One region of the Salmonella sp. A1325 genome, then DNA from elsewhere that is predicted to be linked to it. Evidence: predicted binding sites of a transcription regulator. Region 1 holds the regulator's gene; the other holds the start of a gene.

The links. The regulator LexA, encoded in region 1, represses DNA repair genes until DNA is damaged. The targets are predictions, from matches to a motif close to TNCTGTATGTACATACAGNA.
Region 2: NAZ64_RS02980 (metal-dependent hydrolase) is a predicted target of LexA. The motif match lies at 1,485-1,504, and genes of this name have one in related genera.

The regions. Positions count from the first base shown of each region.
Region 1 is NZ_JAMLWO010000010.1:140,242-155,071, forward strand. It holds gene tyrB (aromatic amino acid transaminase) at 1-442, opposite strand, end outside; gene alr (alanine racemase) at 628-1,707, opposite strand; gene dnaB (replicative DNA helicase) at 1,739-3,154, opposite strand; gene NAZ64_RS18145 (quinone oxidoreductase) at 3,219-4,202, shown strand; gene pspG (envelope stress response protein PspG) at 4,377-4,619, opposite strand; gene dusA (tRNA dihydrouridine(20/20a) synthase DusA) at 4,787-5,785, opposite strand; gene NAZ64_RS18160 (conjugal transfer protein TraF) at 5,873-7,183, opposite strand; gene zur (zinc uptake transcriptional repressor Zur) at 7,430-7,945, shown strand; gene NAZ64_RS18170 (CsbD family protein) at 8,045-8,254, opposite strand; gene NAZ64_RS18175 (hypothetical protein) at 8,276-8,389, opposite strand; gene dinF (MATE family efflux transporter DinF) at 8,386-9,711, opposite strand; gene lexA (transcriptional repressor LexA) at 9,890-10,498, opposite strand; gene NAZ64_RS18190 (diacylglycerol kinase) at 10,607-10,975, opposite strand; gene plsB (glycerol-3-phosphate 1-O-acyltransferase PlsB) at 11,146-13,566, shown strand; gene ubiA (4-hydroxybenzoate octaprenyltransferase) at 13,665-14,537, opposite strand; gene ubiC (chorismate lyase) at 14,551-14,830, opposite strand, start outside.
Region 2 is NZ_JAMLWO010000001.1:570,194-585,023, forward strand. It holds gene NAZ64_RS02970 (YniB family protein) at 16-552, opposite strand; gene hxpB (hexitol phosphatase HxpB) at 701-1,369, shown strand; gene NAZ64_RS02980 (metal-dependent hydrolase) at 1,507-2,106, shown strand; gene tcyP (cystine/sulfocysteine:cation symporter) at 2,243-3,634, shown strand; gene cedA (cell division activator CedA) at 3,737-3,979, opposite strand; gene katE (catalase HPII) at 4,344-6,596, shown strand; gene chbG (chitin disaccharide deacetylase) at 6,640-7,398, opposite strand; gene NAZ64_RS03005 (6-phospho-beta-glucosidase) at 7,411-8,766, opposite strand; gene chbR (transcriptional regulator ChbR) at 8,891-9,733, opposite strand; gene chbA (PTS N,N'-diacetylchitobiose transporter subunit IIA) at 9,744-10,091, opposite strand; gene chbC (PTS N,N'-diacetylchitobiose transporter subunit IIC) at 10,142-11,500, opposite strand; gene chbB (PTS N,N'-diacetylchitobiose transporter subunit IIB) at 11,583-11,903, opposite strand; gene osmE (osmotically-inducible lipoprotein OsmE) at 12,204-12,545, opposite strand; gene nadE (ammonia-dependent NAD(+) synthetase) at 12,764-13,591, shown strand; gene cho (excinuclease Cho) at 13,712-14,593, shown strand; gene spy (ATP-independent periplasmic protein-refolding chaperone Spy) at 14,668-14,830, opposite strand, start outside.

The sequences.
Region 1 (14,830 bases):
AAGTACTCACTTCGAATCCTGCCCCGGCAAATATCGCAATATGGTTTTCCCAGGTGGGGTCGCTCACCCATACGCCTGCGTCGGGGAAATAACGCTTCAGGAAATCCGCGCCCACTTTCAGCGCGCCGGAACCGCCTAATGTCTGGATAGTGGCCACGCGCTGTTGCTGAAGAACCGGGTGATCGGCGCCAAAGAGCAAAGGCGCGATAGTATGGCGATAAGTATTGAGTCCTTCCATCGGCAGGTACAGCGAAGCGCCATGCGGCTGCGCGTTAAGCCGGGCTTCGGCTTCGGCCACCGTTTTGAGCTGTGGGATAATCCCGTCTTCGTTGTAATACAGGCCAATGCTCAGATTCACTTTGTCGTGACGGGAGTCGTCTTTAAAACGCTCCATCAGTGAAAGAATCGGATCGCCGGCATAGGCGTCAACTTTTTGAAACACGCGATGGTTCTCCAGGTTTACAGAGGGCAGGAAATAACACAATAAACCGGAAGGACGAGAAGATCGAGAGGATGTTGTGGTGGATGCGCATATTACCGGATAGCGGCGTGAACGTCTTATCCGGCCTACAGCCAATGCGCGATACAAGCCGGATAAGCGCAAGCGCCACCCGGCCCGCCGCGTATTTAATCAATATACTTCATCGCCACCCTTGAGGTCAGGCGCGTGATAAGTTCGTAAGCACTTACTTTTGTCATTTCAGCGATACGTTCAACCGGCAGACCTTCACCCCATAAGACCACCGGATCGCCCGCGTTATCCTGCGCGTTTGGCCCCAAATCCACGCAAATCATATCCATCGCCACCCGCCCGACAATCGGGACTTCACGGCCATTGACCAGTACTGGCGTACCGGAAGGCGCCGCTCGTGGGTAGCCATCGCCATAACCCATCGCCACCACGCCCAGGCGCGTGTCGCGCTCACTCACCCATGTCCCGCCGTAGCCCACCGGTTCGCCCGCTTTGTGGTCACGCACCGCGATCAAACTGGAGGTTAAGGACATCACCGGCTGAAAACCAAAATCCGGCCCCCAGGGTTTGTGCTCCAGCGGCGATACGCCATACAAAATGATGCCCGGACGCGCCCAGTCAAAGTGAGACTGCGGCCACAGCAGAATACCGCCAGACGCGGCAATAGAGCGCTGCCCGGGTTTACCCTGACAGAAGGCATTAAAAATGTCGAGCTGATGTTCGGTAGCGCCGCATTCCGGCTCATCCGCACGGGCAAAATGGCTGACGATATTCACCGGCTGGCGTACATTTTTACAGTGCGTCAGACGCTGGTAGAACGCCTCCGCCTCTTCGGGACGCACGCCGAGACGATGCATACCGGTATCCAGTTTCATCCAGACCGTTACCGGCTCCGCCAGCTCCACCGCCTCCAGGGCGGCAAGCTGCTCCTGATTATGTACGGCGGTATGCAGACATTGCGCGGAAATGGTCGGCAAATCGGCGGCGTCGAAAAAACCCTCCAGCAGCAGGATAGGCTGCGTGATCCCGCCCGCTCGCAGACGTAGAGCCTCTTCAAGACGCGCCACGCCAAAAGCGTCAGCATCAGGGAGCGTTCGCGCGGTCTCCAGAAGACCGTGTCCATAAGCGTTCGCTTTCACCACCGCAACCAGCTTACTGGCAGGCGCCAGTTCACGCAGACGTTGCAGGTTGTGTCGCAGAGCGCGGCGGTTAATGACGACTGTTGCCGCTTGCATTTGAATTCCTTGTTAACAGAATGACGGAGAGTTACTCATCATCGTATTGCGGTCCCGCATAGTTATCGAAGCGCGACCACTGACCATTGAACGTCAGACGAACCGTACCGATAGGACCGTTACGTTGCTTACCAATAATAATTTCAGCAATGCCTTTTAAGTCGCTGTTCTCGTGATAAACCTCATCACGGTAGATAAACATAATTAAGTCGGCATCCTGTTCAATAGAGCCGGATTCACGCAGGTCGGAGTTCACCGGACGTTTATCCGCGCGTTGTTCCAGGGAGCGGTTAAGCTGCGATAGCGCCACGACCGGCACCTGGAGTTCCTTCGCCAGCGCTTTCAACGAGCGGGAAATTTCGGCGATTTCCAGAGTACGGTTATCAGAAAGCGACGGCACGCGCATCAATTGCAGGTAGTCGATCATAATCAGACTTAACCCGCCATGTTCGCGGAAAATACGCCGCGCGCGCGAACGGACTTCTGTCGGCGTAAGACCTGAGGAGTCGTCAATATACATATTGCGTTTCTCCAGCAAAATGCCCATCGTGCCGGAGATTCGCGCCCAGTCTTCATCATCGAGTTGACCGGTACGAATACGTGTCTGATCGACGCGGGACAGCGAGGCCAGCATACGCATCATGATCTGTTCGCCGGGCATCTCCAGACTAAAGATCAGTACCGGTTTATCCTGCAACATCGCCGCATTTTCGCAGAGGTTCATCGCAAAAGTGGTTTTACCCATGGAGGGACGCGCCGCGACGATAATCAAATCCGAACGCTGCAACCCTGCTGTCTTTTTATTGAGATCCTGATAGCCGGTATCCACGCCTGTAACGCCATCGTGCGGTTGCTGGAACAACTGCTCAATACGCGCCACGGTAGCGTCGAGAATCTGGTCGATGCTTTTCGGACCTTCGTCTTTGTTGGCCCGGTTTTCCGCGATCTGGAAGACGCGCGACTCCGCCAGATCCAGCAGTTCATCGCTATTGCGCCCCTGTGGATCGTAACCGGCGTCCGCAATTTCATGCGCCACCGCGATCATATCGCGGACCACGGCGCGTTCGCGCACAATGTCCGCATAAGCACTGATATTCGCCGCGCTTGGCGTGTTTTTAGACAGCTCCGCCAGATAGGCGAAACCGCCGACGCTGTCCAGTTGGCCCTGCCGCTCCAGCGATTCCGCGAGCGTAATCAGGTCGATTGGACTGCCGCTTTCCTGCAAGCGCCCCATCTCCGTAAAGATATGGCGATGCGGACGGGTATAGAAATCTTCCGCCACCACGCGCTCGGCCACATCGTCCCAGCGCTCGTTATCCAGCATTAAACCGCCCAACACCGACTGTTCCGCTTCAATCGAGTGCGGCGGCACTTTTATCCCGGCAACCTGCGGATCGCGGTCGCGGGCATCAGTCTGTGGTTTGTTGAAGGGTTTATTTCCTGCCATAGTGAATGGAGTTACCGAGATAGTGATTGGGTCGAAAGATTACCACATTTCTTTTGGAGGAAGCATGGCAACGCGTATTGAATTTCACAAGCATGGTGGTCCGGAAGTGCTTCAGACCGTGGAGTTTACGCCAACGGAACCGGCGGAACACGAAATCCAGGTTGAGAACAAAGCCATTGGTATCAACTTCATCGACACCTATATCCGTAGCGGACTCTATCCGCCCCCGTCGTTGCCTGCGGGCCTGGGAACCGAAGCTGCGGGTGTGGTCAGTAAAGTCGGCAACGGCGTGGAGCACATTCGCGTGGGCGATCGCGTCGTCTACGCGCAGTCAACGCTCGGCGCTTACAGTTCCGTCCATAACGTCCCCGCAGATAAAGCCGCGATTTTACCTGACGCCATTTCCTTCGAACAGGCGGCAGCCTCTTTTCTCAAGGGGTTGACCGTTTTTTACCTGTTGCGCAAAACCTATGAAGTGAAACCCGACGAACCCTTCCTGTTTCATGCCGCTGCGGGCGGCGTCGGTCTGATCGCCTGCCAGTGGGCGAAAGCGCTGGGCGCGAAGCTTATCGGTACCGTCGGTAGCGCGCAAAAAGCGCAGCGGGCGCTGGACGCCGGTGCCTGGCAGGTAATTAATTACCGTGAGGAGAGCATTGTAGAACGGGTAAAAGAGATCACTGGCGGCAAAAAAGTCCGCGTGGTCTATGACTCCGTGGGGAAAGATACCTGGGAAGCCTCACTGGACTGCCTGCAACGTCGGGGACTGATGGTCAGTTTCGGCAATGCGTCCGGCCCCGTCACCGGCGTGAATTTAGGTATTCTGAATCAGAAAGGTTCCCTGTATGCCACGCGACCTTCACTACAGGGGTATATTACGACACGTGAAGAACTGACCGAAGCCAGCAATGAATTGTTCTCATTGATCGCCAGCGGCGTGATTAAAGTTGATGTGGCTGAAAATCAACGCTATGCGTTAAAAGATGCCCGTCGCGCGCATGAGGTGCTGGAAAGCCGGGCCACACAGGGCTCAAGCCTGCTGATTCCGTAATAGCTCTGCAAAGAAATTGGGCTTCCACCCGGGAAGCCCTTTCTTTTTTTGTTCGGCTGTATGTAGGGTACAGCGCGATGAATTCGTTACCTGCGCAATCATGACAGATTTAATAATCGATTCCTATTTGCCTGTGAGGGCAAAGTTCCAGGTTGTGACGAACCGCTCAATACCTTAGTAAAACCGACGGTTATTGCGCTGATACTGTGGGATTTTTGGCGTTTTTACTGCTTTGATCACCCACACCACAGCCACCGCCAGCAGTAGCCACGGTAACAGCTTGATCATCAGGGCGAACATTCCGCCCAGGAACATGACGGCAGTCGCTACAACCAGCGCGGCCAGAATACCCAGCAAGGAGACGCCCGTCACCATTAACATCAGAAAAAAGCCAAGCACAAAAAGTAGTTCCAGCATAGTCGTTCCCCATAAAGATGGCATTGCCCGGCGGCATGGCGCTTACCGGGTTTGGTCAGGTAAGCTATTACAAAAATCATGCCAATATTTATGTTTTTGATATATAAAGAAAACGCCCTGCAAGACTGCACAGAGCGTGGTGAGATTGACTAATTTTTGGCGAACTTTTAACGCTTGTCTGCTACCAGTTTTAGCGCCTGCTCCAGTACAGCAACATCCGCGCCAGCTTTATGGGCGTTTTCGCTCAGATAGCGACGCCACTGCCGCGCGCCGGGGATGCCCTGGAACAACCCCAGCATATGGCGAGTGATATGCCCCAGATACGCTCCCTGGCTCAATTCACGCTCAATATAGGGATACATCGCGCGAACCACCGTAACCGGGTCGGCATCGGTGGTATCGGCGCCAAAGATCTCCCGATCCACCGCGGCCAGTATACCCGGATTCTGATAAGCTTCGCGGCCAACCATGACGCCATCCATATGGCGCAGGTGCTCCTTCGCCTCTTCCAGCGATTTGATGCCGCCGTTAATGGACATGGTCAGGTGCGGAAAATCCCGCTTTAGCTGATAGACGCGCGGGTAATCCAGCGGCGGGATCTCACGATTTTCTTTCGGGCTTAAGCCAGAAAGCCAGGCTTTGCGCGCATGGATAATAAACATCTCGCATTCGCCCTGACCGGAAACCGTATTAATGAAATCACACAGAAACGCATAACTGTCCTGATCGTCAATACCAATGCGGGTTTTTACCGTCACCGGAATCGAGACGACATCACGCATGGCTTTAACACAATCGGCGACCAGTTGCGCATTGCCCATCAAACAGGCGCCAAACATACCATTTTGCACGCGATCGGAAGGGCACCCCACGTTGAGGTTAATTTCATCGTAGCCACGCGCTTCCGCCAGCTTTGCACAATGCGCAAGCTGAGCTGGATCGCTTCCACCAAGCTGTAGAGCGACCGGATGCTCTTCTTCGCTATAAGCCAGATAGTCACCCTTACCGTGAATAATCGCGCCCGTGGTCACCATTTCGGTGTAGAGCAGCGTCTGGCGAGACAGCAAACGCAGGAAATAGCGGCAATGTCTGTCCGTCCAGTCGAGCATAGGCGCGATGGAGAAGCGATAAGCAGGAAAAGCGGAGGACTGGGTTTCAGGCTGCATGGCGAATAAATAAGCATCCGGTTAAAAAAGGGGCGTTACTATAGCATAACGCTAAACCGGAGGCGTAGCGCCTCCGGTGAAAGCACCTCAGAATGTCATTGTAAGCTGCGCGCCTGCCCCCCAGGTTTCATCTTCGCCGTACAGTCCCATTAAGTCGAGATGCACACGGTTAAAGGGCGCAAAGCCAAGACCGCCGGTAACCACATTGCTATCGTTATTTTTCACATCCGCACGATACCCTGCGCGCACCGCCAGCCATGACAACGGTCGAACTTCAGCGCCGACACCCACGTACTGTGAATTGTCTTCGCTCTTAAAGCCTTTCGTTTCCGTCAGATCGCCATCGGCGCTTACGGTCAGCAAATCGTTATGCCATGCGACGCCCGCGGTAACCAGGGGGCGGATTTGGTATGTATCTTTGTAGTTGGTGGTTTCTCCCGTCATACCATTAGTGATGTAAATATCTTTCGTATCGATATCGCGAGATACCAGATTTTGCCCGCTCAGCCCCAGCGTCCAGTTTTCACCGATATCGGCAGCAAGCCCCGCATCAATGTTAAAACCCGTATTGTCATTGCGATAACGGCTGCTATTCCAGTCGCTACTGTCGTAGTTATAAATTGAGGTGGTGTAGTTATAGAGCCAGGTTTTTTGCAGTTTTGGTGTAACGCCAATGGAAACAGGCACCTCGCCCACCACAAACTGCTTCGCCAGCGCAATACCGTAGTCAGACACAATCGCTACCCGCCCCGACGCGGTAGAGTTTAAATGCTTTGTAATTTCGTCAGACCCCAGCAAAGCAGCGCGTCCTGCTTCACGAAGCGCGACACGTTCATCATGCTGGATATCGCGCAGATACTGAATATCGTTCTGATCAATGGACGAACTCACGCGCCCATGCGCATAACCTTTGGCGATAAACGCCACGGAAAGCGTTTGCCCTGGAATACTTACCGCCAACCCGGCGCCGGCATTGGCGCGGGCGGTTTTTCCGTTGAGATATTCCAGCTCATCGGCCAGGTCGCGCGCGGCGCCCTGAAATTGATTCAGCACGCCTCGCGGATTGAGCAGAATTTGCCCCAGCGTAAGGTTATCGACGACCTCATCGTAGTAATCCACTTTATCGCTGATATCGTCAATTTCATCCTGGAGATTGTCTTTATCCGTAATCTGGACGCCGACCGCAGGAAGGACAACAGTGATATTGTCTTCCGGTTTGGCTTTTGCCAGTAACGCCGGATTTAACAGTACTCCGCTGCCATAATTCGCGGACGCGACGCCCGTCCCGCCCATTGCGTCATTACGCGCTTCCGTCCAGGTATTGGCGGCGCTCACCTGCTTTGCCATAAAAAGCGAGACCGCGATAGCAATCAGTGAAAGTTTGACGTTTTTGTTCACAGTTAGCCCATCTTATTATCAGGTGAAGTAATCCCTCCGCCACGCCTTGCCGGACAGAGGCGAACTATTGCTGTGAAATAGTGATGTTAAATCCTGTTGTAATAATATCGACCCTCATTATGTATAGATGAGAATACTGGCGCGGAAAAGCTTAGCAGGCGATATATTGTCGCGGGGTAATTTCAGAGTTTTAAGCAGCTCGTGGTAAAGTAACGGATTAGACTTTCATGCCATTCGAGGTGCTACATGGAAAAGACCACAACGCAAGAGTTACTGGCGCAAGCTGAAAAACTCTGCGCGCAGCGCAACGTGCGCCTGACGCCTCAGCGCCTCGAAGTGCTGCGCCTGATGAGTCTGCAACAGGGTGCCATCAGCGCATACGATTTGCTCGATTTGCTGCGCGAAACGGAACCACAGGCCAAACCGCCCACCATTTACCGCGCGCTGGATTTTTTGCTCGAACAGGGTTTTGTCCATAAAGTGGAATCCACCAATAGTTATGTGGTTTGCCACCTGTTCGACCAGCCGACGCACAGCTCGGCCATGTTTATCTGCGATCGTTGTGGCGTGGTGAAGGAAGAGTGTGCCGAGGGCGTGGAAGACATCATGCATACGCTGGCGGCTAAAATGGGATTTGCGCTACGACATAACGTTATTGAGGCGCACGGTCTGTGCCCTGCGTGCGTAGAAGTAGAAGCGTGTCGCCATCCGGGCGACTGTGGTCACGATCACTCGGTGCTGGTGAAGAAAAAACCGCGTTAGCCTGAACGGAAAAACGGGCGGCAGTAGAGAGGGGCACGCCCGCATTCATAAGCAAACAGTGGGAAGCACATCCATGTACTCCTGGTAGGGGAAAACGTATTACCAGCGATAGTTGTTACGGGTTTCCCAGTCAACAACCTCTTTTTCCGCCTGATCTTTCTGGTAACCGTAACGCTCCTGGATTTTACCTACCAGTTGGTCGCGTTTACCTTCGATAACGGTCATATCGTCATCGGTCAGTTTGCCCCATTGTTCTTTCATTTTACCTTTAAACTGTTTCCAGTTACCGCCGGCTTCGTCTTTATTCATCATCTTGTCCTCATCATTCGGTTAGGAATAGCAGGTGTTATTCGCCCAAATGCTCTGCAATTTCTGCTGGACGTGATAATAATTGTAGGCAGGAATTCGGCCTTCGGTTTTATATTCAGAATTTTTAACCGTCACGATCTGGCAAACCATGTACCCTCGCGCCAGTGACGACGCCAGATAAGGCTCAACGACAGACCGCGAAGCGCCAGGAACACGGTTAATGCCAGCCATAAACCATGATTTCCTAATACCGGCAGGGCGAAGAGCGTCAGCGCAAATCCTCCCGCGGCGACTGCCATGCTATTGCGCATTTCGGCGGCGCGCGTCGCGCCAATAAACATACCGTCGAGCAGATAGCACCATACGCCCACCAGCGGTAATACCACCTGCCAGATAAGATACCGATCCGCCAGTAGCTGTATTTGCGGCAATGAGGTCAGTAACGCGACAAAATGTTCGCCTGCCAGGGCATAGACTGTGGAAAACAACAAGGCCACAATTCCCGACTGACGACACGCCGCTCGCCAGACGTCCAGTAGCTTGCTACCGTCACGCGCGCCGTAAGCCTGACCGGAGTGCGCCTCCACCGCATAAGCAAAACCGTCCAGCGCATAGGCCGTAAAGGTGAGTAAGGTCATCAGGACTGCATTTACCGCGATAATATCGCTGCCCAGCCGCGCGCCTGACACCGTGATTGCGCCAAAACAAAGCTGAAGGAGCAATGAGCGCAGCATGATATCGCGATTGAGCGCTAAAAGGCGGCGCACGTTGCCGCGCCAGGCCTGTTTTAGCATATCCAGCGACACACCGCGGAGATGGAGAACTTTACGTACCATCATGAGGCCGATCAGTAACGTGGCATATTCTGCGATGACCGTCGCCAGGGCGGCGCCCTGCACGTTCATATGAAGTCCCATCACCAGCCACAGGTCGAGCGCGATGTTGAGGATATTGCCCACGACCAACAAGATAACCGGCGCCCGCGCATACTGAACGCCTAACAGCCACCCGAGCAGCACCAGATTCGCCAGTGACGCGGGAGCGCTTAGCCAACGAATTTCAAGGAAGCGTCTCGCCTGCACCAGGACAGCGTCGTTCCCGCCGACAATATGTAAAGCCAGCTCGATAAGCGGCGTGCGAAATAGCACAATCATCACGCCAGTGCCCAGCGCCAGCAATAACGGTTGAATGAGCGCCCGGGCTAACGCCTGCGGATTTTTGGCGCCAAATGCCTGCGCCGTTAGTCCGGTGGTGCTCATACGTAGAAATAGCAGCAGCATGAAAAGAAAGCTGGTGGCAGTCGCGCCCACCGCCACGCCGCCCAGGAAAACCGGGCTGTCCAGATGACCAATCACCGCCGTATCGACCAGCCCCAGTAAGGGGACGGTGATGTTAGAAAAAATCATCGGCAGCGCGAGACGCCAGAGAGCTTTATCAGAGGAGGTAAAAAGCGGCATGGAGAAAAGCCTGACAAGGAGTTAAACGAAACGAGCGCATTGCCGGATGGCGACGTAACGCCTTATCCGGCCTACAAATTAATCATCTCAGGAACTGCATTCCCGTAGGCCTGATAAGCGCAGCGCCATCAGGCTGCACGATTGCCGGATGACGGCTTACAAGGAGATTAAAAAGAGATTACAACCATTCCCCGTTGCGAATGACGCCTACCGCCAGCCCTTCAATCGTAAAGCTTTGTTCGCGCAGATCCACCACTATCGGTGTAAACTCGCTGTTTTCCGGCAGCAGCTCCACTTTATTGCCCTGCTTTTTCAGGCGTTTTACTGTCACTTCATCATCAATGCGAGCGACAACCACCTGGCCATTACGGACGTCCTGCGTTTTATGTACCGCCAGCAAATCCCCATCCATAATACCGATGTCTTTCATCGACATACCGCTCACGCGCAGCAGGAAATCGGCGCTGGGTTTGAACAGCGAAGGATCGACCTGGTAATGGCCTTCAATATGCTGCTGCGCCAGAAGCGGTTCACCCGCCGCGACACGCCCGACAAGCGGTAATCCGTCCTCTTCTTCCTGTAACAGACGGATACCTCGCGATGCGCCGGAAACGATTTCAAGCACCCCTTTGCGCGCCAGCGCTTTAAGATGTTCTTCCGCCGCGTTTGGGGAACGGAACCCCAAACGCTGCGCGATTTCCGCACGCGTCGGTGGCATACCTGTCTGGCTGATGTGATCCCGGATGAGATCAAACACCTCTTGTTGCCTGGCCGTTAACGCTTTCATTCCGCCCCCTGGGTGTATATACAGTCATGCTGTGAGTATATACAGTTAAAGGTGATTTTGGAACCACAAACGGCGCAAAAAACAAGAGATTTATAAAATTTGGAACCTTTATCGAAAATGTGACCATAACAGGATGCCCCAGGTCATCAGGGCAACGAAAATAGACAGTAGCACCGCAGCCGATCCCATATCTTTCGCACGGCCGGAAAGCTCATGGTATTCAGAACCGATGCGGTCCACGACCGCTTCAATAGCGCTGTTGAGGATTTCAACAATCATGATAAGTAAAACGGAACCTATCAATAACACACGGGTAATCGCATCCACATCCAGCCAGCAGGCGATGATGACGCCCAGCAATACCGCGATACTTTCCTGGCGAAACGCCGCTTCGTGAGTCCATGCGGCGCGAAATCCTTTCCAGGAATATCCTGCCGCTTTGATAATTCTGGTGAATCCAGTGGTATTATTGGCCATCAAAAGAACCTTTTTACATTATTAACGTCAATGACATTATACGGTTGCCCTGCACGATTCGGACTGCCGTAACGCAGCGCGAAGTATGACGGGATACAACAGAAATTCGCTAAACTTTCTGATATCCTTGCACCGCATTTGCATTATTAACCAGAGGCTTTACATCGTTTATGTCCGGCTGGCCACGAATTTACTACAAATTACTGAATTTACCATTAAGCATACTGGTAAAAAGCAAGTCTATTCCGGCGGAACCCGCCCAGGAATTGGGGCTCGATACTTCTCGCCCCATTATGTATGTCTTGCCATACAACTCAAAAGCGGACTTACTGACGCTGCGGGCGCAATGTCTGGCGCACGATCTCCCGGATCCGCTGGAGCCGCTGGAGATCGACGGCGCGCTGCTGCCACGCTATGTATTTATTCACGGCGGACCGCGTGTCTTTACCTATTACACGCCAAAAGAAGAGTCGGTGAAACTTTTTCACGATTATCTCGATCTGCATCGGAGTAATCCGGCTTTGGACGTGCAGATGGTGCCCGTTTCCGTGATGTTTGGCCGCGCGCCGGGTCGTGAAAAGGGAGAAGAGAACCCGCCTTTACGCATGCTGAACGGCGTACAGAAATTCTTTGCCATCTCCTGGCTAGGCCGCGATAGCTTTGTCCGATTCTCGCCGTCCGTCTCATTGCGTCGCATGGCTGATGAACACGGCACCGATAAAATCATCGCACAGAAGCTGGCTCGCGTGGCGCGTATGCACTTTGCTCGCCAGCGCCTGGCGGCGGTTGGCCCACGCCTGCCCGCCCGTCAGGATCTGTTTAACAAACTGCTGGCCTCGAAAGCGATCGCCCGCGCGGTAGAAGACGAAGCGCGCAGTAAGAAAATCTCTCATGAAAAAGCGCAGCAAAACGCCATTGCGCTGATGGAAGAGATCGCGGCGAACTTCTCTTACGAGATGATTCGTTTGACCGACAGGATTTTGGGGTTTACCTGGAACCGACTTTACCAGGGGATTAACGTGCATAACGCCGAGCGCGTACGCCAACTGGCGCACGACGGCCATGAAATCGTCTATGTACCCTGTCACCGCAGCCATATGGACTACTTGCTCCTTTCTTATGTGCTGTACCATCAGGGACTGGTTCCGCCGCACATTGCCGCCGGTATTAACCTTAATTTCTGGCCCGCTGGCCCGATTTTCCGTCGTCTGGGCGCGTTCTTTATTCGTCGTACCTTTAAGGGGAATAAACTCTATTCCACCGTCTTTCGCGAATATCTGGGCGAGCTGTTCAGCCGCGGCTACTCGGTTGAGTATTTTGTCGAAGGAGGACGTTCGCGTACCGGACGTTTGTTAGACCCGAAAACCGGCACCCTGTCGATGACTATCCAGGCGATGCTGCGCGGCGGTACCCGTCCAATTACGTTAGTGCCTATTTACATCGGCTATGAGCACGTCATGGAAGTGGGCACCTATGCGAAAGAGCTGCGCGGCGCGACAAAAGAGAAAGAGAGTCTGCCGCAGATGCTGAAAGGCTTGAGCAAGCTGCGCAATCTGGGTCAGGGCTACGTTAACTTTGGCGAACCGATGCCGCTCATGACGTACCTGAACCAGCATGTGCCGGAGTGGCGCGAATCTATCGACCCTATAGAGGCCATACGCCCAGCCTGGCTGACGCCGACGGTAAATAGTATCGCCGCCGATCTGATGGTGCGTATTAACAACGCTGGCGCGGCAAACGCGATGAACCTGTGTTGTACCGCACTGTTAGCGTCGCGTCAGCGCTCGCTCACCCGCGAGCAGCTCACCGAGCAGCTTGATTGCTATCTCGATCTGATGCGCAATGTCCCTTATTCCACAGACTCAACCGTTCCTGCCGCCAGCACTGGCGAGCTCATCGCTCACGCGCTGCAGATGAATAAGTTTGAGGTCGAGAAAGACACCATTGGCGATATCATCATCCTGCCGCGCGAGCAGGCGGTGTTGATGACCTATTATCGTAACAATATCGCGCATATGTTGATTATGCCTTCGCTGATGGCGGCGATTATCACCCAGCATCGTCGCATTTCGCGTGATGCGTTGCAGCAGCATGTTGAAGCGCTCTATCCGATGTTAAAAGCGGAGCTGTTCCTGCGCTGGGAGCGCGAGGAGTTAGCCTCGGTCATTGACGCTCTGGCCAGTGAAATGCAGCGTCAGGGGCTAATCACCCTGCAGGATGATGAACTGCATATCAACCCGGCGCATTCCCGTACGCTGCAGCTGCTGGCGGCAGGCGCGCGTGAAACGCTACAGCGTTATGCCATTACGTTCTGGCTGTTGAGCGCCAATCCGTCCATCAACCGCAGTACGCTGGAGAAAGAAAGCCGTACCGTGGCGCAACGTCTGTCTGTCCTGCACGGTATTAACGCGCCGGAGTTTTTCGACAAAGCGGTGTTCAGTTCACTCGTGTTGACGCTACGGGATGAGGGTTATATCAGTGATACGGGCGATGCCGAACCGGCAGAAACGATGAAGATATATCAGATGCTTGCCGATCTGATTACCTCTGATGTCCGTCTGACGATTGAAAGCGCGACGCAGGGCGAGTAAGCCAGTGCCTGAAATGCCCGATGGCGTAAGCTTATCGGGCAACTGATATGACGTATTGAAAATTTTGGCTTTGTAGGCCGGGTCCGCCCGGCATGACATCAGAAGTGCCAGTAACTCATCGCCAGCCCTAAAAATAGCACCAGGCCAACGTAGTTATTGTTCATAAAGGCTTTAAAGCAGGCTTCACGTTCACGGTTCGCAATCAGTTTTTGCTGGTAGACAAACAGCGCGCCCGCCACCAGCACAGACCAGTAATATCCCCATCCCAGACCATTCAACCAGCCGATCAGCGCCATTAACGCCATGACGCCAAGCTGCAGAATCCCGATAATCAATGTGTCATAACGACCAAACAGGATCGCCGTCGATTTAATGCCTATCTTGATATCATCATCTCTGTCGACCATCGCATATTGCGTATCGTAAGCCACCGCCCAGAGAATATTGGCGAGGAACATCAGCCAGCAGCTCAACGGCAGGGATTCGCTCACCGCGGCGAACGCCATGGGGATTGACCAGCCGAAAGCGGCCCCCAGCACGACCTGCGGCAGGTGGGTGTAGCGTTTCATAAAGGGATAAACCCAGGCCAACGCCAGCGCCGCCACGGAAAGCAGAATCGTCATGGCGTTCAGCGTCAGCACCAACAAAAACGCCAGCAGCACCAGTACCACAAACAGGTTGCGCGCTTCTTTCTCTGTCACGGCGCCGCTGGGTAAAGGCCGGTTGACCGTACGTTTTACATGTCCGTCAAATTTACGATCGGCGTAATCATTCACCACGCAGCCCGCCGCGCGCATTAACCACACGCCAGCGACAAAAACTGCCAAAATCCACAGCTGAGGCATACCCGGCGTCGCCACCCATAGCGCCCAAAGCGTCGGCCAGAGCAGCAGCAACGCGCCAATAGGCTTATCTGTACGCATCAAACGGTGAAACGCCAGCAGCTTACTCTGCGTCAGACTCCACTCCATCTTTATCTTCCTCTCAGTACAGCGGCGATGCAGGTAAAAAAAGCTCGGTAAGCAACAGTGGCTTTCCGCTCAACCGCAGTCGAGAGCGGCGCCCCCATAGCGTTGCATCGCGTCCAATTTCAATAAAATCGCGGGTCAGTGTCGATGATGTAAATAGATAACGTCCAAGCGGGGTTTTACCCAGATGTTGTAAGACCTGTTCAGGTCCGCACAGCGTGGATTCCGGTACCACGGTACGTCCGGCAAGCCAGGGCTCGCCGTCAGCGCAAAGCAGTATCTCACGTAACCAGTAA
Region 2 (14,830 bases), on a different contig from region 1:
CCGGCATTTTTCAGTTTACATGAAGCCTAACAAGGAAAAGAAAAAGTAGCCGAGCACGATAATAATGACCGGCAAAATATAGAGCGGGAAAAACTGTAAAAAGATGGTATGGTGCGGCACCACGATACGTGACTCTATCTGCTCACGCGTTAGCCCTTCCGCGCCTTTTGCTTTTTCCAGGATCAACTGATCTTCCACGCCTTCACGCAAAAAACGTGACTGGCGGCTCATTCTGGCGCCGGAATCCTGCATCGCCAGCCCGACAAAAATCAGAATAAAAATGAGCCAGAAACCGATATTCAGGCTTCCCTGAAAATTCGGCGTCGGCGAGTTGTACCAAAAAACATTCAGAAACGGCGTATTCACGCGCATCATGTCTATCATTACGTGGGTAAAATCCAGCATTACCGCATTTATCCCCTCCTGCTTTTCACTGTGCGCATACATAAATTTAAGGACTGAGATGAGCGTGGAAAGCAGTGCCGGAATAAAAATAACCCACCCAACAACTCTTTTTAGGATTGCAATGCGTCCAGCTTGTTGATACGTCATGAGTTCCCCTTGATAAAGACGCGTCGTTTTGGCCTAAGTCTACCTGTTGATTCCCGTTTTCGCCTGATCTTTAAGGGCGATATACTAAGAACATGGTCATAATGAACGCTTAATTCGTTATTTTTTAATCTCAACAGGAGAGGTTGTGATGTCAACCCCACGTCAAATTCTTGCTGCAATTTTCGATATGGATGGACTACTGATCGATTCCGAACCGCTCTGGGATCGCGCTGAACTGGACGTAATGGCAAGTTTAGGCGTAGATATTACTCGACGCCATGAGCTGCCAGACACGCTTGGGCTACGCATTGATATGGTTGTCGATCTCTGGTTTGCGCAGCAACCGTGGAACGGCCCCGATCGCCAGGAAGTGACAAACCGTGTTATTGCCCGCGCGATTACGCTTATCGAAGAGACGCGCCCTCTTTTACCGGGTGTGCGTGAGGCCGTGGCGTTGTGTAAAGCGCAGGGGCTATTAGTGGGGCTTGCCTCGGCATCGCCGCTGCATATGCTGGAAAAAGTGCTCACCATGTTTGAGCTGCGCGACAGTTTTGACGCGCTGGCCTCTGCGGAAAAATTGCCCTACAGCAAACCGCACCCGCAGGTCTATCTGGATTGTGCGGCCAAATTAGGCGTTGATCCATTAACCTGCGTGGCGCTGGAGGATTCGGTGAATGGTCTAATCGCGGCAAAGGCGGCGCGAATGCGCGCCATTGTGGTGCCAGCAGAAGAAAACCAGCATGATCCGCGCTTTGCGCTGGCGAATGTCAAACTTAACTCGCTGACAGAGCTGACGGCGGCGCATCTACTCGGTTAAGATGTTTCCGAAACAAAGTCAACGGGCAATTAGCCGCTGAACCAGACGGCAAGCGGCTTTGACAGAGACAAAGAGTTACAACGTCACCACTTCCGCCTACTGTATAAAAACCCTATACTGTATGAATTGACAGTTCAATGGGTTTTATCATGACGGCGGAAGGACATCTTCTTTTTTCTATAGCCAGCGCGGTTTTCGCCAAGAATGCCGAGTTAACGCCCGTCCTTGCGCACGGCGACTGGTGGCATATTATTCCTTCGGCTATTTTGACCTGTCTGCTGCCGGATATCGACCACCCCAAATCTTTTCTTGGTCAGCGCCTGAAATGGGTATCGAAACCGATCGCCCGCGCGTTCGGTCACCGGGGGTTTACCCATAGTCTGCTGGCGGTCTTTGCCCTACTGGCGACCTTTTATCTCAAGGTACCGGATACGTGGATTATCCCGGCAGATGCGCTGCAAGGCATGGTACTTGGCTATTTAAGCCATATCGTCGCGGATATGCTCACCCCCGCAGGCGTTCCCTTACTGTGGCCGTGCCGCTGGCGTTTCCGCCTGCCTATTCTGGCGCCGCGCAAAGGCAATCAACTGGAGCGATTTTTATGTATGGCGTTGTTTGCCTGGGCGGTGTGGATGCCGCAGTCCATGCCGGAAAACAACGTCATACGCTGGTCTTCGCAGATGATCACTATCCTGCAAATGCAGTTCAATCGTTTTATAAATCACCAGATTGATTAGTAAATCAACGCCAAAGTCATTTTTGGTATAAACCATTCCATTTGAATATAAGAGCCAGCTCACAGTTCTGCTAATCTTGCGCGAACAGAATCGCTAAAACACAGCGCTTCATAATAAAAAAATCAGGAGAACGGGGATGAATTTTCCATTAATTGCGAACATTGCGGTGTTCGTCATTCTGCTGTTTGTACTGGCGCAGGCCCGTCATAAACAGTGGAGTCTGGCTAAAAAAGTGCTTGTCGGCCTTGTGATGGGCGTGGTCTTTGGTCTGGCCCTGCACACCATTTATGGCGCTGACAGTCAGGTGTTAAAAGACTCCATTCAGTGGTTCAATATTGTCGGCAACGGCTATGTGCAATTGCTACAAATGATTGTGATGCCGCTGGTATTCGCCTCTATTTTAAGCGCCGTGGCACGACTGCATAACGCCTCTCAATTGGGGAAAATCAGTTTTCTGACTATCGGCACGCTGCTGTTTACTACCCTTATCGCAGCGCTGGTGGGCGTGCTGGTCACCAATCTGTTCGGACTGACGGCGGAAGGTCTGGTTCAGGGCGGCGCGGAAACCGCGCGTCTGAATGCCATTGAGACGAGCTATGTCGGCAAAGTGGCCGATCTCAGCGTGCCGCAACTGGTGCTGTCTTTTGTACCGAAAAATCCGTTTGCGGATCTGACTGGCGCAAATCCTACGTCTATTATCAGCGTGGTGATTTTCGCCGCCTTCCTGGGCGTGGCCGCGCTTAAGCTGCTGAAAGATGATGCGCCAAAAGGCGAGCGTGTGCTTGTTGCTATCGATACCCTGCAAAGCTGGGTAATGAAGCTGGTGCGTCTGGTGATGCAACTTACGCCTTACGGCGTACTGGCGCTGATGACGAAAGTGGTTGCCGGCTCTAATCTGCAGGACATCATTAAGCTTGGAAGCTTCGTGGTAGCGTCATATCTTGGTCTGGCGATAATGTTTGTGGTTCACGGCATACTATTGGGCGTGAACGGGATTAGCCCGCTGAAATATTTCCGCAAGGTGTGGCCGGTGCTGACATTTGCCTTTACCAGCCGCTCCAGCGCCGCCTCCATTCCACTTAATGTCGAAGCGCAAACCCGCCGCCTGGGCGTGCCGGAGTCCATCGCCAGCTTTGCTGCCTCTTTTGGCGCGACCATCGGCCAAAACGGTTGTGCCGGTCTTTATCCTGCGATGTTGGCGGTAATGGTTGCGCCGACGGTCGGCATCAACCCCTTAGACCCCGTATGGATAGCCACGCTGGTGGGTATCGTTACCGTAAGTTCGGCGGGTGTTGCCGGCGTTGGCGGCGGCGCGACCTTCGCCGCGCTGATTGTGCTGCCTGCCATGGGCTTACCGGTCACGCTGGTCGCGCTGTTAATCTCCGTCGAACCGTTGATTGATATGGGCCGTACCGCACTGAACGTGAGCGGCTCAATGACCGCGGGTACGCTGACCAGCCAGTGGCTGAAGCAGACCGATAAAACCATTCTCGATAGCGAAGAAGACGCTGAACTGGCGCATCGATAATACATTATCGGGCGTTCACATCGTCTGAGACACGACGATCGGCAACTCAAAATGTCTGTCACTAAAAACGCCGGTCTCCAGTACCGGCGTTTTGTTTTTTTCTTAGTCAGCGATTTCGTTTTCCTGGCGAACCTGATTCGCCCAACGCTGCGCCGATTCTGGCACGCTAAAGGCGGGCGACCGTTGAAATGACTCCCCCGTCAGAACAAAGGCAACATATTTACCGCGCAGTATCCAGACGTCGCGAAACGTATCCATTTTTATCGCATGTTCCGGCGGCGCGGGTTCAACACGCGGAATATAGCTAATAATCTGGCGATTTTGCTGGCGAAGAGGTTTCATCATTAATGCTTCACTAAAAGAGGCTAAGAGCCTATCCCATTAGGGCTATTTTACTTGCCATTTTGGTCCTGGGCAGTGCTCAAAATCCTCACGTACTACGTGTACGCTCCGGTTTTTGCGCGCTGTCCGTGTCCAAACTGGCTGCGCCAATAACGCCTACTGGGATAGGCTCTAAGGCTAAAAATCAGAAAAACACTATTTTAGCCGATCTTCGCCCCCGACGTCCTGTTCCGCGCGTGCGATTTCCCCGTTGTACCCTGTCTGCCGTTCCGCTCTCCCCCGGCATAATTGCTGAAATGTTCTATAGTTAGAGTGATTTTGACTACTACCACGCCCATTTCAGTGATGAAAGCAGGAGACGAGTTCAATGTCGCATAATGAGAAATCCCCCCATCAGTCCCCCGTGCATGATACCCGTGAATCACAGCCCGGCCTGGACTCCCTGGCGCCGTCAGACGGTTCACATCGCCCCACGCCAGAACCGACGCCGCCGGGCGCGCAACCGACGGCCCCCGGCAGCTTAAAAGCGCCCGAGACCGCGAATGATAAGCTCACCGCCCTCGACACCTTTCGTAAAGGCAGCGAAAATCATGCGCTGACCACCAATCAGGGCGTGCGCATCGCCGACGATCAAAATTCTCTTCGCGCCGGCAGCCGCGGCCCTACGCTGTTGGAAGATTTTATCCTGCGCGAGAAAATTACCCACTTTGACCATGAGCGTATCCCGGAGAGGATCGTTCACGCCCGCGGATCTGCAGCGCACGGCTATTTTCAGCCATATAAGGATCTGAGCGACATCACGAAAGCCGCGTTTCTGTGCGATCCACAGAAAATTACCCCGGTCTTTGTTCGCTTTTCGACAGTACAGGGCGGCGCGGGGTCTGCTGATACCGTACGTGATATCCGCGGTTTTGCGACCAAATTTTATACCGAAGAGGGAATTTTCGATCTCGTCGGTAATAACACGCCGATCTTTTTTATCCAGGATGCGCATAAGTTTCCGGATTTTGTGCACGCCGTTAAGCCCGAACCTCATTGGGCTATTCCGCAAGGACAGAGCGCGCACGACACCTTCTGGGACTATGTTTCCTTACAGCCTGAGACGCTGCACAACGTCATGTGGGCAATGTCGGATCGCGGTATTCCACGGAGTTATCGGACGATGGAAGGGTTCGGCATTCACACCTTCCGTCTGATCAATGCACAAGGGAAAGCGACCTTTGTCCGTTTCCACTGGAAACCGTTGGCAGGTAAAGCCTCGCTGGTGTGGGATGAGTCACAAAAACTGACCGGTCGCGATCCGGATTTTCACCGCCGGGATCTGTGGGAGGCCATCGAAGCGGGCGATTTCCCGGAATACGAGCTGGGCCTACAACTCATTGCCGAAGAGGATGAATTTAAATTCGATTTTGATCTGCTCGATCCGACCAAACTGATTCCGGAAGAGTTGGTGCCAGTACAACGCGTCGGCAAAATGGTGTTAAACCGTAATCCGGATAACTTTTTCGCTGAAAACGAACAGGCGGCATTTCATCCAGGACATATTGTTCCCGGCATTGATTTTACCAACGATCCGCTGTTACAGGGGCGTCTGTTCTCTTATACCGACACGCAAATCAGCCGCCTGGGCGGGCCAAACTTCCACGAAATTCCGATTAACCGCCCTACCTGCCCCTACCATAACTTCCAGCGTGACGGTATGCACCGGATGGATATCGACACCAATCCGGCGAACTATGAACCGAACTCCATTAATGACAACTGGCCGCGCGAAACGCCGCCAGCGCCAAAACGCGGCGGCTTCGAATCATACCAGGAACGCGTGGATGGCAATAAAATCCGCGAACGCAGCCCCTCTTTCGGTGAATATTACGCGCATCCTCGCCTGTTCTGGCTCAGTCAGACGCCGATAGAACAGCAGCATATTATTGACGCGTTCAGCTTTGAACTGGGTAAAGTCGCCCGCGCGTATATTCGGGAGCGGGTGGTCGATCAGTTAGCGCATATTGATGTCACGCTGGCTCAGGGCGTCGCGCATAATCTCGGTTTTGCACTCACCCATGAGCAAACGCAAATTGCCCCGCCTCCTGATGTCAACGGTCTGAAAAAAGATCCGGCGCTCAGCCTGTATGCGGTGCCAGACGGCGATGTTAAAGGTCGCGTGGTCGCTATTCTGCTGAACGACAAGGTTAACGCCGCCGATCTGCTGACCATTTTGCAGGCTTTAAAAGCCAAAGGCGTCCACGCAAAACTGCTCTATTCACGGATGGGTGAAGTAACGGCTGATGACGGTTCAACATTAACGATTGCGGCAACCTTTGCCGGCGCGCCGTCGCTAACGGTCGATGCGGTAATAGTACCGTGCGGCAATATTGCCGATATCGAGAGTTGCGGCGATGCCCGCTACTACCTTCTGGAAGCCTACAAACATCTGAAGCCCATCGCACTGGCAGGCGACGCCCGACGGTTTAAGGCGCTTTTAAACATTGATAGCCAGGGGGAAGAAGGACTTGTTGAGGCAGATAACGTTGACCACCACTTTATGGACACTCTGCTGACGCTGATGGCGGCACACCGTGTCTGGTCGCGTGCGGGGAAAATTAACGCGATTCCTGCATAAACGGCAAAAAATGCGGCGCATTCTTGCGCCGCAAACTCAGGAGCTAAATATCAAGAAAACTGCCAGGACGATATCCACGTTCCGCAATCGCTGCCTTGAGTGACGCAGACGTCAACACCTCCAGTTCAGTTAAGCGGGGGTAACAATAGGCGCTCTGGCGAATAATGTTGTCCACAAACGCCGGATGACACATCACCTCCAGAGAGGCTTCTCCTCGATGCGCCGAGGCATCCAGAATGCGTAAAAAGCACGCTTCGGTGATCTCCTCGCCGTAAAATTCACTACTAAATCCTTGAGTGCTGCGCAAATCCGACGGCAGATCGTCGGCGTTCAACACCGTCTGGCGGTCAATACGTAACGCAATCCCGCGCTGCGCCGCAAAGCGGGCGACGATGGGGAAAATTTGCGGGAACATATGCACATGATGGTGACTGTCGAGATGCGTTGGCTCGCGGCCAAATACGTCGATGAAACGCTGATACTGACACGCCAGTTCATGCGCAATTTCATCCAGCGGAAGCGTATCCTCCTCCGCCATTTGCCAGATCCATTTCCCTAACAGGCCGTCTCGCGTCAGGCCCGGCATCTCTGACACCGGTTTGCCTAACGTCAAAACAAAATGCATTCCCACCCCAAGCGCAGGCAGCTCGCGGCTAAGCTGCGCCGCATGGTCAATAGCCTCGCCATTGACCAGCGCCGTCGTGGAGGTCACAACGCCGTTGCGATATGCTTCAACAATGCCGTAATTTTGCCCTTTACTCAGGCCAAAATCATCGGCATTCACAATCAACACGCGTTCCATAGCCTACCTCTGTCAGTGGTGCTTACCTTTAAGCGCTTCGATGCAAGCGGCAAAATTAGGCAGCCATTTTTCATGCGCCAGAATGAGCTCACGCGCCAGGACTTCTGCGTCGCGGTCGGAATGCACCAGCGGACTCAGGTTAAGCGCCAGCAGCACATCATTAAAGTTTCCGCTCAGCGCCGCATTGCTGGCCGTGACCTCAAATCCTTTAATAGTGTGGATAAGCCCCAGCACTTTTTCGTCAAAACGGGTGATACGCGGGTGCGGCGTCGCGCCATTGCGTCCCAGAATGCAGGTCATTTCCACCGCCCAGTCCGCCGGGATATTCTCGACATGCCCATGATGTGGAATATTAACGTAATGCTCAGTCTGCTTGTCATTATAAATAGCGTTAATGACTTCACAAGCGGCATCGGAATAATAAGCGCCGCCGCGTTGTTCAAGCTCTTTCGGCTTCACGTTTAGCTCAGGATTTTTGTACAAGTCGAAGAGTTGTTTCTCCACTTTTTGTACGACCTGAGCGCGCGCGCCGCCTTTGTAATATTCGCCCATTTCAATCGCCAGCATCTCTTTTTGCTTGAAGTAATACAACAAATAAGAGCACGGCAGCATGTTCAGCGAGCGAATCAATCCTTCACTAAACGGCAGATCAAAGATATTTTTTACGGTTGACGCTTTCAACTGACCGGACGCCACGCCATCCAGTAATTCTGCGAACCGTGAGGTGCCATTCACCAGCACATCTTTAATAAAGACCATATGGTTTAGACCAAACAGGTCAATGGAAAGATCGTCATTCTCATTCAGCGCCAGCACGTCATGAATAAACATTTTCATGCCGACAGGAATATTACATACGCCAATGAACTTTTTAAAGTTGGTATGACGATAAACCGCTTCCGTCACCATCCCCGCCGGATTAGTAAAGTTAATGACCCACGCATTCGGACATAATTCTTCAACATCTTTAATGATGTCAAAAATAACCGGAATGGTACGCAACCCTTTAAATAAACCGCCAGCGCCGTTGGTTTCTTGCCCCAGATAGCCGTGGCTAAGCGGGATACGCTCGTCCAGTTCACGGGCTTTGAGTTGACCAACGCGTAGCTGGGTAGTAACAAAATTAGCGTCTTTCAGCGCTTCCCGGCGATCCAGCGTTTTATACAATTTTAGCGGAACGCCTGCTTTATCAATCATTCGCTGGCAGAGATCATAAATAATGCCCAGCTTCTCTTTCCCGCCTTCAACGTCAACCAGCCATAATTCGGTGACAGGTAATTCATGGTAGCGTTTAATAAAGCCTTCAAGTAATTCAGGGGTGTAGCTGCTCCCGCCACCAATAGTGACGACTTTTAATTTCTGGCTCATAATATCTCCCTTCAGTGTATGACACTGATATGTATTACGCTATGCCCGCTCGTAAGAAATAGCGTGACGTTCCCCGCGCTATTGGGGCAAGCGTGAAATGTAACTAATCGAGCAATGTAAACCGTTACTCATTAATTTCCGTCAATCGCTTCCGATAACTATTCGGCGTGAATGAGGTCATCTTCTTAAACGTTTTAATAAACAGACTTGGACTGCTATACCCGGCTTCATAAGCAATATCCGTAACCGAATAGTTGGTCATTTCCAACTGTTTCTTGGCAAAATTAATGCGAATCTCATTAATGATTTGCATCGGCGTTTTGCTGTAATAACGTCGGGTGGCGCGCGTCAGATACTCCTGGGATTTTGCCGACAGGCGCACCATATTTTCCAGCGCATGTTCGCCAAACTGCGTTTTATCATGCATTATCTCCACGGTTGCTTTCAGCCATTGTGGAATATCATCATAAACCTGCTCTTCGCGGTAATGACGTAAGCGGTTTATAATATAAAATGTCACCACTTCGATAAATTCGTCGAGCCCATTGCCGCGAAAATTCAACGACGCAATCACCGTTTCAATATAGGTAAGGAAGGTGCTATTCGCCCTGTATACCTGCGATGCCACAAAACAAAACGGCAGTAACGGAAGATAATGCTGTTCAAAAAAACGTTTACTAATTCCTACGTTCAGAATACGCGTTGCGCCAAACTCATAGAAACTTTGGTGATTCGACCCCACCGGGATAAAAACAAAATCTCCACGTTCCAGCAGCACACGCTTCCCGTTAATCTCCTGGTAATAACGTCCGGTTAATACCAGGGTAAATTCATAGTAGTCGTGCTGATGCAGCCCGGTGACGCTTTCCGTCTTGTTATAGATAAACACATGGAAATTTTTGCCATTGAAGAGCTGCTGCTCATAAACCGTTTTGATTTCCGTTGCGTTAACCTGTAGCTGCATCATCCGCCCCCTGTTATTTCAGTTTCTCATGGAGCTCAATCAACTCAGCGATCAGTTCACGAGCCAGCATTGAGGTCATCAAATGATCCTGAGCGTGAACCAGGACCAGACTGACTTTCATTTTGCCTTCGCCCTGATCGCCTTCGATGAGTTTTGTCTGCACAAGATGCGCTTCATTGAGCGCTATGCGCGACTGGTCCATCATCGCTTTCGCCGCCTCAAAATCGCCTTCTTTCGCTTTTCTGAGCGCGCCATATGCCAGGCTGCGCGCCTGACCAGAATTGATGATAAGCCCCATAACGACTTCTTCGAGTTCCTCAGCCGCTGTCTGGTTATCTACAACATTTTCAAGATCAAACATAGTCTTTCCTCTGATTCAGCCCGGCATGGCATCCCATGCCGGCGCGGAGTTTAGAATTTCAGTGCGTTAGCGATATCTTCTTCGCTTTCTTCCTGCTCGATGGCGTTCTGCGCTTTGTTAGCCACCACCACGAAGGGGAGATAAATCAGGGTAGCGACCGCCAGGTTAAATAGCGCAACCAGCAACGCGGCGACACTGCCGTTGGTGTTAAAGAACGCCCCCAACCCGGTTGGCATGGTCCACGGCGCAATATTGGTAATCGGCGGAATAATACCCAAATAGTAAGCCACCAGCGTAATCGCCGCCAGAATCGGCTGAACCAGAATGAAGGGGATAAACATCACCGGGTTCATAATAATCGGCAGGCCAAACAGGATGGGTTCGTTAATCTGGAAGATACCTGACGGCAGCGCCAGTTTTGCCACCTGGCGATAGTCCGCGCGACGGGATGCCAGGAAGATAGCGATGATCAGACCCAGCGTTGCGCCGCTACCACCGAGGAAGATATAAGAATCCAGCATCGGTTTCGCCCAGATATGGAACGTTTTACCGGCTTCCAGTGCCGCATCGACGGAGCCATACTGCTGGTAAATAGAGATGTTTTCCAGCGCCCAGGGCGTCATGATGCCGCTGTCCAGCGCGGTCAGCGCCAGCGAACCATGAATACCAAAGAACCACAGCAGCGGTACAAAAATGACATATGCCCACCCTACCACGCTACCCAGCGATGCCAGCGGCGTAGAGATAGTGTCCATAATAATCTGATGGAAGTTAGAACCGTAATTAGACAGCGCCCAGGAAATAATCCCCATAATAGAGAGAATAATAAAGCCGGGAATTAATGCTGAGAATGAACGAGACACCGAAGCCGGTACGCTGTCCGGTAGCTTAATCACCCAGTTGCGCCGGACAATAAATGTAAACATCTCCGCGACCACCAGGCCAATAATAATACCGGAGATAATATTTGCACCACCCAGCCAGTTAGCGCCTACGGCATAGGCCTCGCCGACACTATACGGCGTTACGGTCATAAATGCCGCCACGGAAAGCAATCCGGCGGCCAGCGCATCAACCTTGCGCTCTTCCGCCAGCGCCATGCCGATAAAAAATGGCGCCATGAGCGACATAATGCCCAATGTGCCGTTATAGACGTTCCCGCCGATGCCTTTCAATCCATTAAGTGTTTCAATGGTTGAGGCATCAAGCCGAATGCCCATGGAATAAAAAAACGACCCCTCCCCAAAGCTCAGGAAAACGTTATTAATTAATACAAACATCGCCCCCGCAAGGGTTAATGGCATTAAACGAATAAAGCCGTTCTTGATTGCATTAACGTGTGGCTGCTTTCCTATTTTTACAGCAAAAGGAAGGAGTACCTTTTCAAGTGAAGCAATAACGTTACTCATAGAAAAATACCCTTAAATACCGCAATAAAATATTGCGGTTAGTGTATGAAATAACTCTTTGACGGGAAAAATTAAAAAATAATTAATTCGCGGCGGCTTTTTTAATTGCCGCTACCGCAGCTTTAAGCACGCCTAAACCATCTACCTTGCCGTACAACATTGAATCAATGACTTCTACCGGTTTACCAGGTAATAAACGCTGAATTTCGGGGAGCATATAAGCAATTTGCGGGCCTAATAACACGACGTCCGCTGCCGGGCCTTTTTCACCGGCCAGGGTTTCAGGGAATGCTTCAATAATCACCGGCACTTCATATTTTTCAGCCTGAGCGCGCATTTTTGATACCAGTAACGATGTTGACATGCCCGCAGAACAAAACAGATAAATGTGTTTCTTTTCCATAAAAACCTTCCTCATGTGCGATTATCTGTCAACCAGATACGCCGCAAGCCTCAACCTGCATCCATACTCTGGGCGACTTGCGTAACCGGATTTACTTTTTTAGGTGGCTGAAATGAGTATACGGGATCGGACCGCCGGATGGTATTTCCTTGACCCACTAAATTGTCTCTCATTGACCTAGCGTTATGACCCCCCTCACATTTCGGGTAAATAATTCGCGATAATAAATAAGGTTATGGCAGGCGCAAAAAAACCGGCTCGCAGGCCGGTTTCCTTGAATGTTCAGGCAATGTACAGTTGTTACTGCTTCGGCGCCTGTGGGTCAGTGTCGTACTCCGCACAGGTCTGGTAGCCGGAGTTAATCACGTGCCCAGTATCATCCAGCGCAACAAAGTAGGTTTCCGCTTTACCATCACGTTGACCCAGGATGTAGGTCTGACAGGTACCGCGCGCATGAATCATGCTCACTTCAGATGACGGTTTGCCCGCAATCTGCGCAACCTGCGCCCTGCTCATTCCTTTTTTAACATCTTTAACGACAGGCTCAACAAATTGGTCTTTTGTACGATCATAAGCCGTACAGCCTGCCAGCATAGTCATTACCGCCGCTGCGCTTAAAATTCCTGCTACGTTCTTGTTCATTTTCCGTCCTCTTGTTTATCAGCGTGTTATGTAAGCCTGGAATACATCAGAACATTTTTCAAGCCGCGCCTCGCCACAAAAAGCCTTTCGGAAAATTCTCTAACGCGGCGATATGTTGTTTTAAACACCGCTTAGCCCGCCAAACCTTGTCGTTTCAGCGGCGAAGGGTTAGCTTTAACAGGGTAAAGATTCATTTTTTTAATGTCGAAGGGGGTTAAATGACTCTGCAGCAAGAGATAATCCAGGCGCTTGGCGCGAAACCACATATCAACCCTGAAGAAGAAATTCGCCGCAGCGTGGATTTTCTTAAAGCGTACCTGAAAACCTATCCCTTTTTGAAATCACTGGTGTTAGGCATCAGCGGCGGGCAGGATTCGACGCTGGCCGGGAAACTCAGCCAGATGGCTATCGCCGAATTGCGGGAAGAGACTGGTGATAATGCGCTGCAGTTTATCGCCGTTCGTCTGCCTTATGGCGTGCAGGCCGATGAACAGGATTGCCAGGACGCCATTGCTTTTATTCAGCCGGACAGAGTACTCACCGTCAATATTAAAGGCGCCGTCCTCGCCAGCGAACAGGCGCTGCGCGAAGCGGGAATTGAGCTGAGCGATTTTGTTCGCGGCAATGAAAAAGCGCGTGAGCGAATGAAAGCGCAATATAGCATCGCCGGTATGACTCACGGCGTCGTGGTGGGCACCGACCATGCGGCGGAAGCGATAACCGGGTTCTTCACCAAATATGGCGATGGCGGTACCGACATTAACCCGCTTCATCGCCTTAACAAACGCCAGGGCAAACAGCTTCTCGCAGCGCTGGGCTGTCCTGAGCATCTGTATAAAAAAGTCCCCACCGCCGATTTGGAAGACGACCGCCCTTCACTGCCTGATGAAGCCGCGCTGGGCGTAACGTATGACAATATTGACGATTATCTGGAAGGCAAAACGCTGGACTCCGCCATCGCTAAAACTATCGAAGGCTGGTATGTAAAAACTGAACATAAGCGCCGTTTACCGATTACGGTATTCGACGACTTTTGGAAAAAGTAAGCGTACTTCTACTGTTGTGCCGGATATCGCTCGTCTATCCGGCCGCCTCTCTTCCCAGCCTCTTTTTTAATCACCCATCCGCTGTTATACTGGATGAATAACCAGTTAACGGAGATCACTGTGGTACGGCGTCAATCAGCCCCCCGCCTTGAGTTTGAAGCGGCGGCCATTTACGAATATCCAGAACATTTACGTCCTTTCCTCAGCGAAGCGCCAGCCTTACCGGGCGTCTATATATTTCATAGCGAAAGCGATACGCTGCCGCTTTATATCGGTAAAAGCGTAAATATTCGCAGCCGGGTGCTTTCACATCTGCGAACGCCTGACGAGGCCGCTATGCTGCGACAGGCGCGGCGGATAAGCTGGATCTGCACCGCTGGGGAAATGGGCGCGTTGCTGCTGGAAGCGCGGCTGATCAAAGAACAACAGCCGCTGTTTAACAAGCGGTTACGGCGTAATCGCCAGCTTTGCTCTCTACAGTTGAGCGAACAAAAGATTGAGGTCGTTTCCGCCCGCAGCGTCGATTTTTCCCATGAGCCGAACCTGTTTGGGCTCTTCGCCAACCGTCGGGCGGCGCTGCAAAGCTTACAGAACCTCGCCGATGAACAAAAATTGTGTTATGGCCTGCTGGGGCTTGAACCGGTAAGCCGTGGGCGCGCCTGTTTTCGTTTCGCTCTGAAGCGCTGCGCTGGCGCGTGCTGTGGGCAAGAAACCCCGCAGGCGCATTTTCTTCGTCTGCAGGCCTCGCTGGAACGGTTACGTGTGGTTTGCTGGCCCTGGAAAGGCGCTATCGCGTTAAAAGAGAGCCGCCCGCAAATGACCCAGTTCCACATTATCAACAACTGGTTATGGCTGGGGGCGGTCCCCTCGCTGGATGAGGCCACCACCCTGGTGCGCACCCCTGCGGGCTTTGATCAGGATGGCTATAAAATTCTCTGTAAACCGTTAATGTCAGGTCAATATGAGATCATTGAACTGCACACCGACTGTCGCCAGTCATAAAGAAAACCGCCGATCCTGTCCACCTCAACGATTGTGTTGTCGACAAGACCGGCGGTCTTAAATTATGCGGAAAGTTATTCTGCCGCAGCAGGCATTTTACCTTGTTGCGCCGGGCGTTCTGTCAGACGCTTCTCAAAATTAGCGTTATATTGCTTTTTCTGCTCCGGTGTCAGAACGTTATAAATTTTATTCTGGGTTTCCATATGCGCCAGCATATTGGCCTTGCGCTGCGCTTCC